Regions from separate parts of the Pseudarthrobacter sp. Hb11 genome, predicted to be linked through region 2. Evidence: riboswitches for the same ligand, from Rfam matches in the RefSeq annotation. Region 2 holds a riboswitch; the other holds the start of a gene.
The links. Region 2 has a riboswitch for cyclic di-AMP ahead of AC50X7_RS16315 (M23 family metallopeptidase). Riboswitches for the same ligand answer to the same signal wherever they lie in the genome.

Region 1: another riboswitch for cyclic di-AMP. It lies ahead of AC50X7_RS00580 (LysM peptidoglycan-binding domain-containing protein); the one in region 2 lies ahead of AC50X7_RS16315 (M23 family metallopeptidase).

What each region holds. Positions count from the first base shown of each region.
Region 1 covers NZ_JBWZCM010000001.1:114,260-119,809, forward strand. Annotated here, with positions in the region: gene AC50X7_RS00570 (APC family permease) at 1-61, shown strand, start outside; gene AC50X7_RS00575 (protein adenylyltransferase SelO) at 58-1,533, shown strand; gene AC50X7_RS00580 (LysM peptidoglycan-binding domain-containing protein) at 1,634-2,500, opposite strand; cyclic di-AMP (ydaO/yuaA leader) riboswitch at 2,504-2,676, opposite strand; gene AC50X7_RS00585 (dienelactone hydrolase family protein) at 2,974-3,957, shown strand; gene AC50X7_RS00590 (TraR/DksA family transcriptional regulator) at 4,081-4,437, shown strand; gene AC50X7_RS00595 (DNA alkylation repair protein) at 4,434-5,003, shown strand; gene AC50X7_RS00600 (DUF1810 domain-containing protein) at 4,987-5,430, shown strand; gene AC50X7_RS00605 (glucose 1-dehydrogenase) at 5,512-5,550, opposite strand, start outside.
Region 2 covers NZ_JBWZCM010000014.1:49,139-54,688, reverse strand. Annotated here, with positions in the region: gene AC50X7_RS16320 (C40 family peptidase) at 1-702, opposite strand, end outside; cyclic di-AMP (ydaO/yuaA leader) riboswitch at 773-952, opposite strand; gene AC50X7_RS16315 (M23 family metallopeptidase) at 1,081-1,902, opposite strand; cyclic di-AMP (ydaO/yuaA leader) riboswitch at 1,913-2,131, opposite strand; gene AC50X7_RS16310 (iron-dependent transcriptional repressor DtxR) at 2,275-2,970, opposite strand; gene serC (phosphoserine transaminase) at 3,248-4,378, shown strand; gene AC50X7_RS16300 (DUF3027 domain-containing protein) at 4,513-5,163, opposite strand; gene AC50X7_RS16295 (cold-shock protein) at 5,377-5,550, opposite strand, start outside.

The DNA.
Region 1 (5,550 bases), on a different contig from region 2:
CTGGTTTGTCACGTGGCTGATCAACCGGAGAACGAACCACGAGGAGAGTCTCAAGAAATGACAGCTGCTGCTGAATCAACAGTCACCTTTGATGGGCGTTTTGCCAGGGAGCTGTCCGAGCTGGCTGTTCCCTGGCAGGCAGAGGAAGCGCCTGAGCCGAAACTGCTCGTTCTTAACGAAGGGCTGGCAGGGGAGCTGGGGCTCGATCCGGAATACCTTCGGTCACCGGAGGGTGTCCGGCTCCTGCTCGGGAACCACGTTCCGGAGGGATCGACGCCGGTGGCCCAGGCCTACGCGGGCCACCAGTTCGGCGGCTACTCGCCCCTGCTCGGGGACGGCCGCGCGCTCCTTCTCGGCGAGGTGACGGGCGTGGATGGACGGCTACGGGACATCCACCTGAAAGGTTCCGGCCGCACGCCCTTCGCGCGCGCCGGGGACGGGCGCGCCGTCGTCGGACCCATGCTGCGTGAGTACCTTGTGAGTGAGGCGATGCACGCCCTCGGCATCCCCTCAACGCGTTCCCTTGCGGTGGTGGCCACCGGCCGCCCGGTGCGCAGGGACACCATGCTGCCGGGAGCGGTACTGACAAGGGTGGCCAGCAGCCACCTGCGCGTGGGCAGCTTCCAGTACGCAAGGGCCACGGAAAAGATGGACCTCCTGCGCCGCCTGGCGGACCACGCGATCAGCCGGCACCACCCGGAAGCCGCCCGCGCCGGGAACCCCTACCTGGCGCTCTTCGAAAGCGTGGTGGCCGCACAGGCAAAACTGGTAGCGGACTGGATGCTGGTGGGATTCGTCCACGGTGTGATGAACACGGACAACATGACCATCTCCGGGGAAACCATCGATTACGGGCCTTGCGCCTTCATGGACGCGTTCAACCCTGCCGCGGTCTACAGCTCCATTGACGTGGGCGGACGCTACGCGTACGCCAACCAGCCGGTCATCGCGGAGTGGAACCTGGCCCGCCTGGCTGAGGCCATGCTGCCGCTCTTCAACGAGGACCAGGAACAGGCCGTGGCCCCTGCGGTAGAAGCACTCGGCAAGTTCCGCCGCCAATACAGCGAGGCCTGGTTTGCCGGGATGAAAACCAAACTCGGATTGGCAGAAGCCCCTGCCGGGAGCGCGGAGGCTGAAGAAGCCTCGGAACTGGTGGATGGGCTGGTGGCCCTGTTGAAGGACGGACCGGTCGACTACACGTCGTTCTTCCGGAACCTCTCCCAGGCGGCAAGGGGAAATGACCGCCCAGCCCGCGGGATGGTCCTTGACCTGGCTGCCTTCGACACATGGGCCGCGCGGTGGCGTGCCCTGCAACCGGACGCGGACCTGATGGACCGGGTCAATCCCGCCTACATTCCACGCAACCATCTGGTAGAGGAAGCGCTCGCCGCAGCAACGGACGGAGACCTTGATCCCTTCACCCGGCTCCTCGAAGTGGTCCGCGCCCCGTTCACTGAGCGACCAGGGCTGGAACGCTACACCGAGGGAGCGCCGGAGGACTTCGGCAGCTACCAGACCTTCTGCGGGACCTGAGCGCCCCCGGCAGCTGAGCACCGGCTCAGGAAGGCCGGAAACAAAACAGGGGCGGCAGCCGGGAAGAATCCCGCCTGCCGCCCCTCCTCGGGTGGTGTTACTACGCTACGCGGACGAAGGAAGCGCCGCTGAGCCAGCTGATGGAGTGGACCTCGGTCTTGAAGCCGTCTACGCCACCGCTGACAACCTGGCCGTTGCCGGCGAAGACGCCAACGTGACCGGCGGTGATCACCAGGTCACCGGGAGCCGGGGTGCCCACAGTGGTGCCGTACTGGTAGAACTGGCCCGGGGCCAGGTCGCCAACGCTCTTGCCCACGGAACGGAGAGCCTTCTCCACCATGGCGGTGCAGTCCTGCTGGACGCCCACCTGGCCGTAGGCGTTCGCGAGGATGGCTGCGCCGGTACCGGTGCCGGCGGCCGCGGGAGCTGCCGGGGCGGGTGCTGCCGGAGCAGGAGCGGTGGAGGCGTAGGACAGGTTCATTCCGGTGTTGGCCGGGGCGGCGGCAGTCACGGCCGGAGCCGGAGCCGGAGCCGCAGCTGCCGGAGCCGCCGGAGCGGCTGCAACGGAACCGGCGCCGGGGACCTTGATCTCGTCACCGGGGTAGATGATCGCGGAGATCGACAGCCCATTGGCGGACAGGACATCATTCAGGGCTACTCCGTGGGCGGCCGAGATGGCGCCCAGGGTATCGCCGGCAACAACGGTGTGCACGTTGCCTGCAGCTGCTGCGGGGGCAGCCACTGCAGCAGCCGGTGCTGCGTAAGCCTGGGTGTTAGTGGTCTCGGTGGTGTCCGGACCGGTTACGCCTGCGTGGGCCGGGGCGCCCACACCGAAGGCAATGCCGGATGCTGCTGCAACGGCGAGCGCCGGGCGGCCAAGGGACTTGGCTGAGACAGCCAGACCCTCAAGCGCGATTGAGCGGGCCGGAGTCGCGCGGTGACGGGCGGTAGTGGAATTTTTTGACACGGTTGATCGCCTCTCCCATGCCTGCGGGGTGAGCTGTCGGGTTCGGGTTGGAGATACCCGGCCGGGAGCAATTCCGTAATGAACGGTGTCGCTCTCGACTTAACCCCAAGGCCTCGCGTGAGGCCGGTGGAAACGTGGTTCCCCCGTCCCTGCCAGCTGGAAAGCGTTGGTTCCCGGGTCAGTGGCAGGGCTCGGCATACTGAGGGGAATGTCCCGTTTGGGAGGGACACCTGAAGACCCTAACCCGACTTCGGGTGCATTGTCACGTTTGGGTAACATGCGAGGTGCTTCTATCACATTCCGCAAATGACTGGAATTGGGTTTACCACGCGGCTGACCTCGCGAGATACTATCCTGTTACGGAAGCCGTGTTGCTTTGGTCACAAACTCGTAAATGGACTGGATAACGGGGCCGGAAGCTTGCCCCGGAAGCGCCGCGCGGAGGAGGATATGGCCACCCCCTAGGAGGCGCCGTGATTCAGCTTGGAAAGTACGAAAAGTACTTGATTGAGGAATTTTTTGACGACTACCGCGCCGGTACTCTGAGCCAGCGGACTTTCACCCGGCGGGTTGCCTTCATTACGGGCAGCATGGCGGCAGCCGCGGCGGCGATGCTGCTGGTAGGTTGCACTCCCAGCGAGGTACCGCGGAGCACCGACCCCATGCCCACACCGGAACTTTCCACATCGTCGGCCACCGGAACGGCCGGCGCAGGAGCCGCAGGTGCCGTCCCTGGGGCCAAGAGCCCGCTTTCCCTCCCGGAGGGCGCATCAGGGATGACGACGGCGACCATCCATTTTCCGTCCGGGGGAACCTCTATCAGCGCCTACCAGGCCAAGCCGGAGCGGGCAGGGCGCAGCCCTGCAGTGCTAATCTGCCATGAGAACCGAGGGCTGACAGCCCATATAGAAGACGTGGCGCGGCGCTTTGCGGGAGAGGGCTACGTTGCCCTGGCTCTTGATTTGCTGAGCCGGGAAGGCGGGACTGCGAACCTGGACCGTGACGCTGTTCCCGGTGCCCTCACCCAGGCAGGCGCCCAGCGTCACATTGCCGACTTCAAGGCAGCGGTGGAGTATCTCCGGGGCCAGGACTTTGTGGACGGCCAGCGCATCGCCATGACCGGCTACTGCTTCGGCGGCGGAATCACCTGGCAGGCAGCCACGGAGCTGGACGGGCTGAAGGCCACGGCCGCGTTTTATGGCCCCGCCCCCGACCTGGGCAAGGTGCCGGGCATAAAAGCGGCAGTTTTTGGAGTCTACGCTGAACGTGATGAACGCATCACCGCCGCCGTGCCTGCGCTCAAGGATGCGCTTGCGGCAACCAACGTTGTCCACCAGATCACCGTCTACCCCGGCGTGGAGCACGCCTTCCACAACGACACCGGCGACCGCTACAACGAAGCCCAGGCCACGGCCGCGTGGAACGACACCCTCGCCTGGTTTGGCCAGCACCTTTAGGCCCCGGCGTTCCTGCCAAACCCTGAGTCGGCGCGGAACTCGATCGCATAACCGATGAAGGCACGCCAGCCTTCAATGCGCGGCTGAAGCGGGTACCCGAACCACTCGCGCTAGGCTTTTGCCATGTCCGACTTTGAACGGTTCCGGATCCTGCTCGAGGAGGAGCGGGAGCGGAAGATTGCCCTCCTTCCGGCGCTCCGCGCGGACATCGCCTCCGCAAACTCGGCGCGCCAGGACTCGAACGTGGATGACGAACACGATCCGGAAGGCCCCACCATCGCCTTCGAGCTGTCCCAGGCCTCCGCCCTGCTGAAGCAGAGCAGTGCCGGGCTGGATCAGGTGGACGCAGCCTTGGCCAGAATCGCTGAGGGAACCTACGGGACCTGCGCCGTCTGCGGGGACGCCATCGCCGAAGGCAGGCTGGAGGCACGGCCGTGGACCCCGTTCTGCATCCGACACGCCTCGGCAGGCCGCCCATGAGCAGCGGCATGGATTGTGTGGCGGCTGCCGCTGTATTCGTTGACCGCACGCTGCAGAACGAGGGCGCCTGGTACCGGGCGGACGACGTCGAGGACCGGCTGGGCGGTCTACTGGCCTCCTACGGTTCCTCCGTCGGCGCTGTCCGGGGAATCATCCGCGACGCGCTGCGGAAGTACAAGGACCTCGACCACGATGGCGTGGTGCAGCTGGCATCAGCCCTGTGGGGGCTGCCCCGGCCCGGCGCCAGGGCAGTGTACGAACGCAGGCTCGCCGCCGTTGTCCTGCTGCAGTCCAAAGTGTCACTCCTGCGCCATTCGGACTTGACCCGCATCGAGGGTTTCCTGCGGACTGCCGGCACCCCGGAACTGACAGACCCCCTGCTGGCCGACGTCGTGGCGCCGTTCCTGGCACGGCTAAGCGGGCGCGACCGGCAACGCGCAGATGTTGTCCTTGCCCGTTGGCGGACCGACCCGGATGCCCGGCTGCTCAGCGCCGCTGGCTTCCTCGAGCCGCAATCCAGCCCCGAAGCCCCACCACAAGGAGACACCCATGAACGAACCCTATGACCTGGAACGATTTGTGGCCGCGCAGGACAGCGGCGGAGCGTATGACCAGGCGCTGGCAGAACTGCAGATGGGCAGTAAGTCCGGCCATTGGATGTGGTTTATTTTTCCCCAGATCGCCGGCCTGGGCCACAGCGACATGTCACGCCGGTATGCCATCAAATCCCTGGCTGAAGCCCGGGACTACCTGGACCATGCGGTGCTGGGTCCGCGGTTGTTCGACTGCGCCCTGGCCATCACCAACCATACCGGGCGCTCCGCGGAGGACATCCTCGGCGGCATCGATGCGCGGAAGCTGCACTCGTCCATGACGCTGTTCCTGCGCGCGGCCCCCGGGGAAACTGTTTTCAAAACCGTCCTTGCCCAGTTCTTCGATGGGCAGCCCGACGCCGCCACCGATGACCTGCTGGCGGACCAGGACGCCAGGTAAGGGCTGAGGATTAACGGCCGACGACGGTGCCTTGCGCATCCCGCATGAGGCACCGCCGTCGGCCTGTCAGTAAGACCTTGGCTACGGCGTGGGGTTGCCGCCATTGACGTTCAGCGTTTC
Region 2 (5,550 bases):
GGAGGAACCGGTAGCAGCTACCGAGTGCAGGAGCGTTCCCTGCGAGGGGTTCAAGGCGCTGATCATCATGCCGTTGCCAACGTAGATGCCGACGTGCGCACCGCCGTTCTGCATAACCAGGTCGCCCGGCTGCGGCGTGGACGTGGGCTTCATCGCAGTCCAGGCGTTGACGCGGGGGATGCTGATGCCGGCCTGGGCGTAAACCCACTGGGTGAAGCCGGAGCAGTCCCAGCCGCTGGGGGTGGTGCCGCCCCACACATACGGGCTGCCGATGCCGGTGTACGCGATGGCCGCAATGCCGGAGGTGGCAGCGGAGGACGCGGTGGCCACGACCTTCTCTGCTGCTGCCGATGCGGTGGTCTCTGTGGAAACCGATGCGGTGGACTCTGTGGAAACGGTGTCCGTGTCGGTGGCCGCGGCCGTGTCATCGTCATCAGAAGTTGACTGGACAGTCACCGGCTCCAGCACGGGAGCGGCGATGGTCTTGACCACCGGACGCTCGAAGGACACGGTAGCCGTGGGTGCCGCAGTGACCGCGAGGGCCGACTGCGCGGACCCGGACTCGGTGGAAGCAGAGACACCAGCGGTGGTGTCCGCCGCGTTGGCCGGCAGGCCCAAGGTCAGGACGAGGCCGGACGCAGCAGCGATAACTGCAGCCTGGCGACCTACTGTCCCGGCATTGGCACTAACAGCCTTGGACATGGTGTCCAGGGGGTTGGTACGAACCGATTGCGCACGGTGGCGCGCAGAATTATGGCGTGAAGACACGAAGGTAGCCTCTCCCAATGCCTGCGAGGTGAGCTGTCGGATTCGGATGGGAGTCACCCGGCCGCGCGGCTTCCTGGGAAGCTTTTGCGACTTAACCCCAAGGCCTTCAAACTGAAGGCCATAATTGGTTCCCCCGCCCCTGCCAGACGATGAAATGCGAACGGACCTTGAGCGGTGGCAGAGTTAGGCAATCCGCACAAGAGCGTCAACTTCGGAAAAGTTGACGCGAGTTAGACGGTACAGCAGTTTTGCTTGAATGTCACATTCAGGTCACGGCAGGTCAACATCATTTGATAGTTCACCGTCACTTGACTAAAGCCAGCCCGTGGGGTCAACAACTTCGCCGTTGACCTGGACCTCGAAGTGCAGGTGGCAGCCTGTGGAGGCTCCCGTGGTCCCGCTGAGGGCCACAACATCCCCGCGGGATACTGTCTGCCCCTCCTTCACGCTGAAAGAGGAGAGGTGGTTGTACGTGGTTTCCAGGCCGTTGCCGTGGTCCACTACAACGCGGTTGCCGCCACCGTACTCGTGCCAGCCCACAAAGGTAACGGTTCCGGTGGCCGCAGCCAGAACAGAGGTGCCGCACTGGGCTACGTAATCCTGTCCGCGGTGGAAGTCACCGGAGCCTCCCGTGATGGGGCTGACGCGGTAACCAAAGGGCGAGGCAGTGCTCAATGCAGCGAGCGGGGCACCGAGGCTTCCGGTGGAAGCGGCGCGGGTGATGGCGCCCGCAGACTGGGCACTGAGCAGCTGTTTCAGCTTCCCGTCGGGGTCCGCTTCGGTGACCACGGCGGATCGGCTGAAGTCTATTTCGGCCTCCGCTTCCGCGGAAATTTTGGGCTGTGGGGCTACAGCGGACGCGGCAACAGGAGAGCTCCCTGAGGCATCCGTAGCCATCACGGGACTGGTGGCCGGTACGGTCACGGTGAGCACCAGTCCGGTGGCGGCCAGGGCGACGCCGGCCTTCTGGCCGATGCCGCTGGCAGCAGCGAACTCGGTAATTTGACGGAATGGACCCCGACGCCGGCGCGCATCACGGTGCGGATCGCGGGGGCGTTCCGAGGTGATGACTTCGACAACGCGCGGTGTCGAAGCAGGGACCGCCGCGCGGCGGCGTCCCCTGGAATTGTGCATGGTCAAGAAGGGTTCCTCTCTGGAAAGCCTGCGAAGTTAGCTGTCGGATTCGGGTCAGAGAGTTCAAAGACCCGGTCCGCCGTAAGCAAGCTTCGGCACAGAGATATCCCCGGAGGGATCCTTCGCTGGAAGAGGCTTGCTGCTGACGGACTTCACCCCAAGGCAGTCCCCCGGCTGCCGCTTGTGGTTCCCCCGCCTCTGCCAGTTACGACTCATGCTCCTGATCCGCTGGCAGAGCTCGGCTCCAGATCAGGTAACGCTTTAATATCAACGCTTCGGTTCAACTATAGAGGGTTAACGCCCAAAGTAACAATTCCGTTATCTTTGCGTAACCCACCTCACATGAGGTAACGAGGCGCGCCGGCCAGCCCGCTAGCGGACGGCCACGAACACGTGCGCGGCCACCTCCGGAGGCAACTCAAGTGCCCCTTCAATGCCGGGAACCCGGACGGAGATGTAGTCCCCCACCCGCTCCAGCGACACAGCAGCCCCCGGCCTTATGCCGCCCTCATCCAGCTGCGAGAGCAGTTCCGGCTCCACCTGGATGGGCTCGGCAAGCCGGCTGATAGTCACGGCTGAGGCGGGCCCGTAGGACTTCATCGCTTCCAGGAGGCTGATGGCTCCATCGGCAAAGCCCGGGGACGGCACCCCGCCCAAGGCGGCCAGCCCGGGAATCGGGTTCCCGTACGGAGACTCGGTGGGGTGGTTAAGCATCTCGTAGATACGGCGTTCCACCCGCTCGCTCATCACATGCTCCCAGCGGCAGGCCTCGTCATGGACGTATGCCCAGTCCAGCCCAATCACGTCGGCGAGGAGCCGCTCAGCCAGACGGTGCTTGCGCATCACTTCCGTGGCGCGCTTCCGACCCGTCTCGGTGAGCTCCAGATGGCGGTCGCCCGAGACAACCACCAGGCCGTCCCGCTCCATCCGGCCGATGGTCTGGGAGACGGTAGGTCCGGAGTGGCGCAGCCTTTCGGCGATACGCGCACGCAGGGCAACAATGTTCTCTTCCTCGAGCTCCAGAATGGTCCGAAGGTACATCTCCGTAGTATCGATCAGATCCGTCATCCAGCTCAGCTCCTCGAGCGCAGTACCTTGCGTTGTCCCACCGTATCGCCGTCACTGCGACGTAGTCCGTGGAAAAGCTTAGCCTATTTTGACTTTGTCCGAATAGTTGCCGATGGCCGCAGGACCGTCTCATTGGCTGGACTATGACGCTTCCGGTTCCCGCCGATACAGCCCAACAAGGCAGAATGAGGGAGGCCCTGGCAGCAGCCATCAGTGACTGCCGGCCATCAACCCCCGTCCGGACCAAAGCCGTGTCCATGCCGAAACTGGAGCACCTGTGAGCGAAACCAGCATCACTATTCCCGCCGACCTCCTGCCCAAGGACGGGCGGTTCGGCGCCGGGCCGTCCAAGGTCAGGCCGGAGCAGATTGATGCGCTGTCCGCGGCGTCGAAGAACATCCTGGGTACGTCCCACCGGCAGGCCCCGGTCAAGAACCTCGTCGGTTCCGTCCGCGAGGGCCTCAGCCAGTTCTTCCGCGCCCCCGAAGGCTACGAAGTGGTACTCGGCGTCGGCGGTTCCACGGCGTTCTGGGACATTGCAAGCTTCGGCCTGGTGGAAAACAAGGCCCAGCACCTTTCCTTCGGTGAGTTCGGGTCAAAATTCGCCGCGGCCACCAACAAGGCGCCCTTCCTGGGTGCCTCTTCCATCATCAAGTCTGAGCCCGGCACCCGCCCCTCGGCCCAGGCCGAAGCGGGCGTAGACGTCTACGCCTGGCCGCAGAACGAGACCAGCACCGGCGTCGCAGCCCCCGTGAAGCGTGTTGCCGGTGCAGACGAGGGCGCACTGGTGCTCGTCGACGCCACCTCTGCTGCCGGCGGGCTGGATGTTGATGTTGCGCAGAGCGATGTTTATTACTTCGCCCCGCAGAAAAACTTTGCCTCCGACGGCGGGCTCTGGCTTGGCCTGTTCTCCCCTGCCGCCCTGGAACGCGCAGCACGGGTCAAGGCCAGCGACCGCTGGATCCCGGATTTCCTGGACCTGCAGACGGCCATTGACAACTCACGCCTGAACCAGACCTACAACACCCCGTCGTTGTCCACTCTGGTCACGCTGGACGCGCAGGTGCAGTGGTTGAACGCTAACGGCGGCCTGGACTTCGCTTCCGCGCGCACGGCAGATTCTGCCGGCCGTATCTACAGCTGGGCTGAGGCATCGGAGTTCGCCACTCCGTTCGTCATCAACCCGGACGAGCGCTCCAATGTCATCGCCACCATCGACTTCGACGAGACAGTGGATGCCGCAGTGGTGGCCAAGGTCCTGCGCGCCAACGGGATTGTGGACACCGAGCCTTACCGCAAGCTCGGCCGCAACCAGCTGCGCATCGCAACGTTTGTTGCAATTGAGCCAGCCGACGTTTCCGCCCTTCTGGCCAGCATCGACTACGTAGTGGGCGAACTGCGCAAGTAATCGCAACTGCGGGGCCACCCCGGCTGACCGCAACGCACCGGCTTTAACGTACGACGGCGCCGCCCGGGTTCTGCCCGACCGGCGCCGTTTGTGCGTCGTAGCTCAGTTTCCGCGCCTGGGCGCGATTCCGGGCGCTAATTTGTATCGGCGTCGCGCCCTGCGCGCTGTTCCTGCGCATCTTCGGCTTCAGCCTCCCGGGCTTCACTTTCCGGCGCTTCATTTTCCAGCCCTTCACCGTCCAGGCTGCCTACTGCGTCCAGAGACGCAGCAACGCCGTCAGCGGGCTCGGCGGCGGCAGCTTCCGGCGTGTCAGCCTGGTGGGCGTCGTCTTCGAGCGCGTCGGCTTCCGGCTGACCGGCGTCGGCTTCGCCGGATTCCTGTTCCTGCTCATCCTCCGGCCGGACGCGTTCTGCCCACGGAACCCATTCCGGGGCCAATATGGAGTCCTCGGACGGCAGGAGACCGAGCTCGTTGACCGTGACCACCTTGGACCGCGAGTTCCGTGTCAGCACGGCGAACCACTGCCAGCCTGCGTAGCCGGGCAGCCTGCACTCGAAGAGGTGTGTCACCAGCCGGTCGCCTTCGCTCTTGACTGCAAGGTGCCGCCCAATGTCCGACGCCGCAGTGATGCCGGCAATGGCGGTCCGTGCCGTGTCCGCGGCAGCGGCGAGGAAGGCGTCCGGCTTGCCGGTCCGCCAAACAGGCACCCCGGCGCGGGGCTTGGCCGTTTTGGCCGTCGCCGGCGCCGGGCCTACAGGCGAAAGGCCCGCAGCAGCGGGAGCAATACCGGCGTCCCCGCCCGTTGCGGCACCTGCCTGCAGCGCCACCAGGTCCACCGATGCCGGGTCCACCGACACCGGGTCCACCAACTCGACGTCCAGCGTCTCCGAGACCAACGACACCGGATCCAGTGACTCCGGGGCCGTTATCTCCAAGCCGCCGGGCTCGGCGGTTGTGTACTCCGGGTCCTGCTGATCAGCTTCCGGGTTCATGAGGGCCTAAACGTCCAGCTCGTCGGCAACCTTACGCAGGGCGGCGGCGATGGCCTTGCCCTTATTGCCTTCCGGGTATTTGCCTTTGGAAAGGGTTCCGGACAGGTTGTCCAGAACAGTCACGAGGTCCTGGACCAGCGGTGCGAGGTCCTTTGCGCTGGGCCGCTTTGCCTTAGCGAT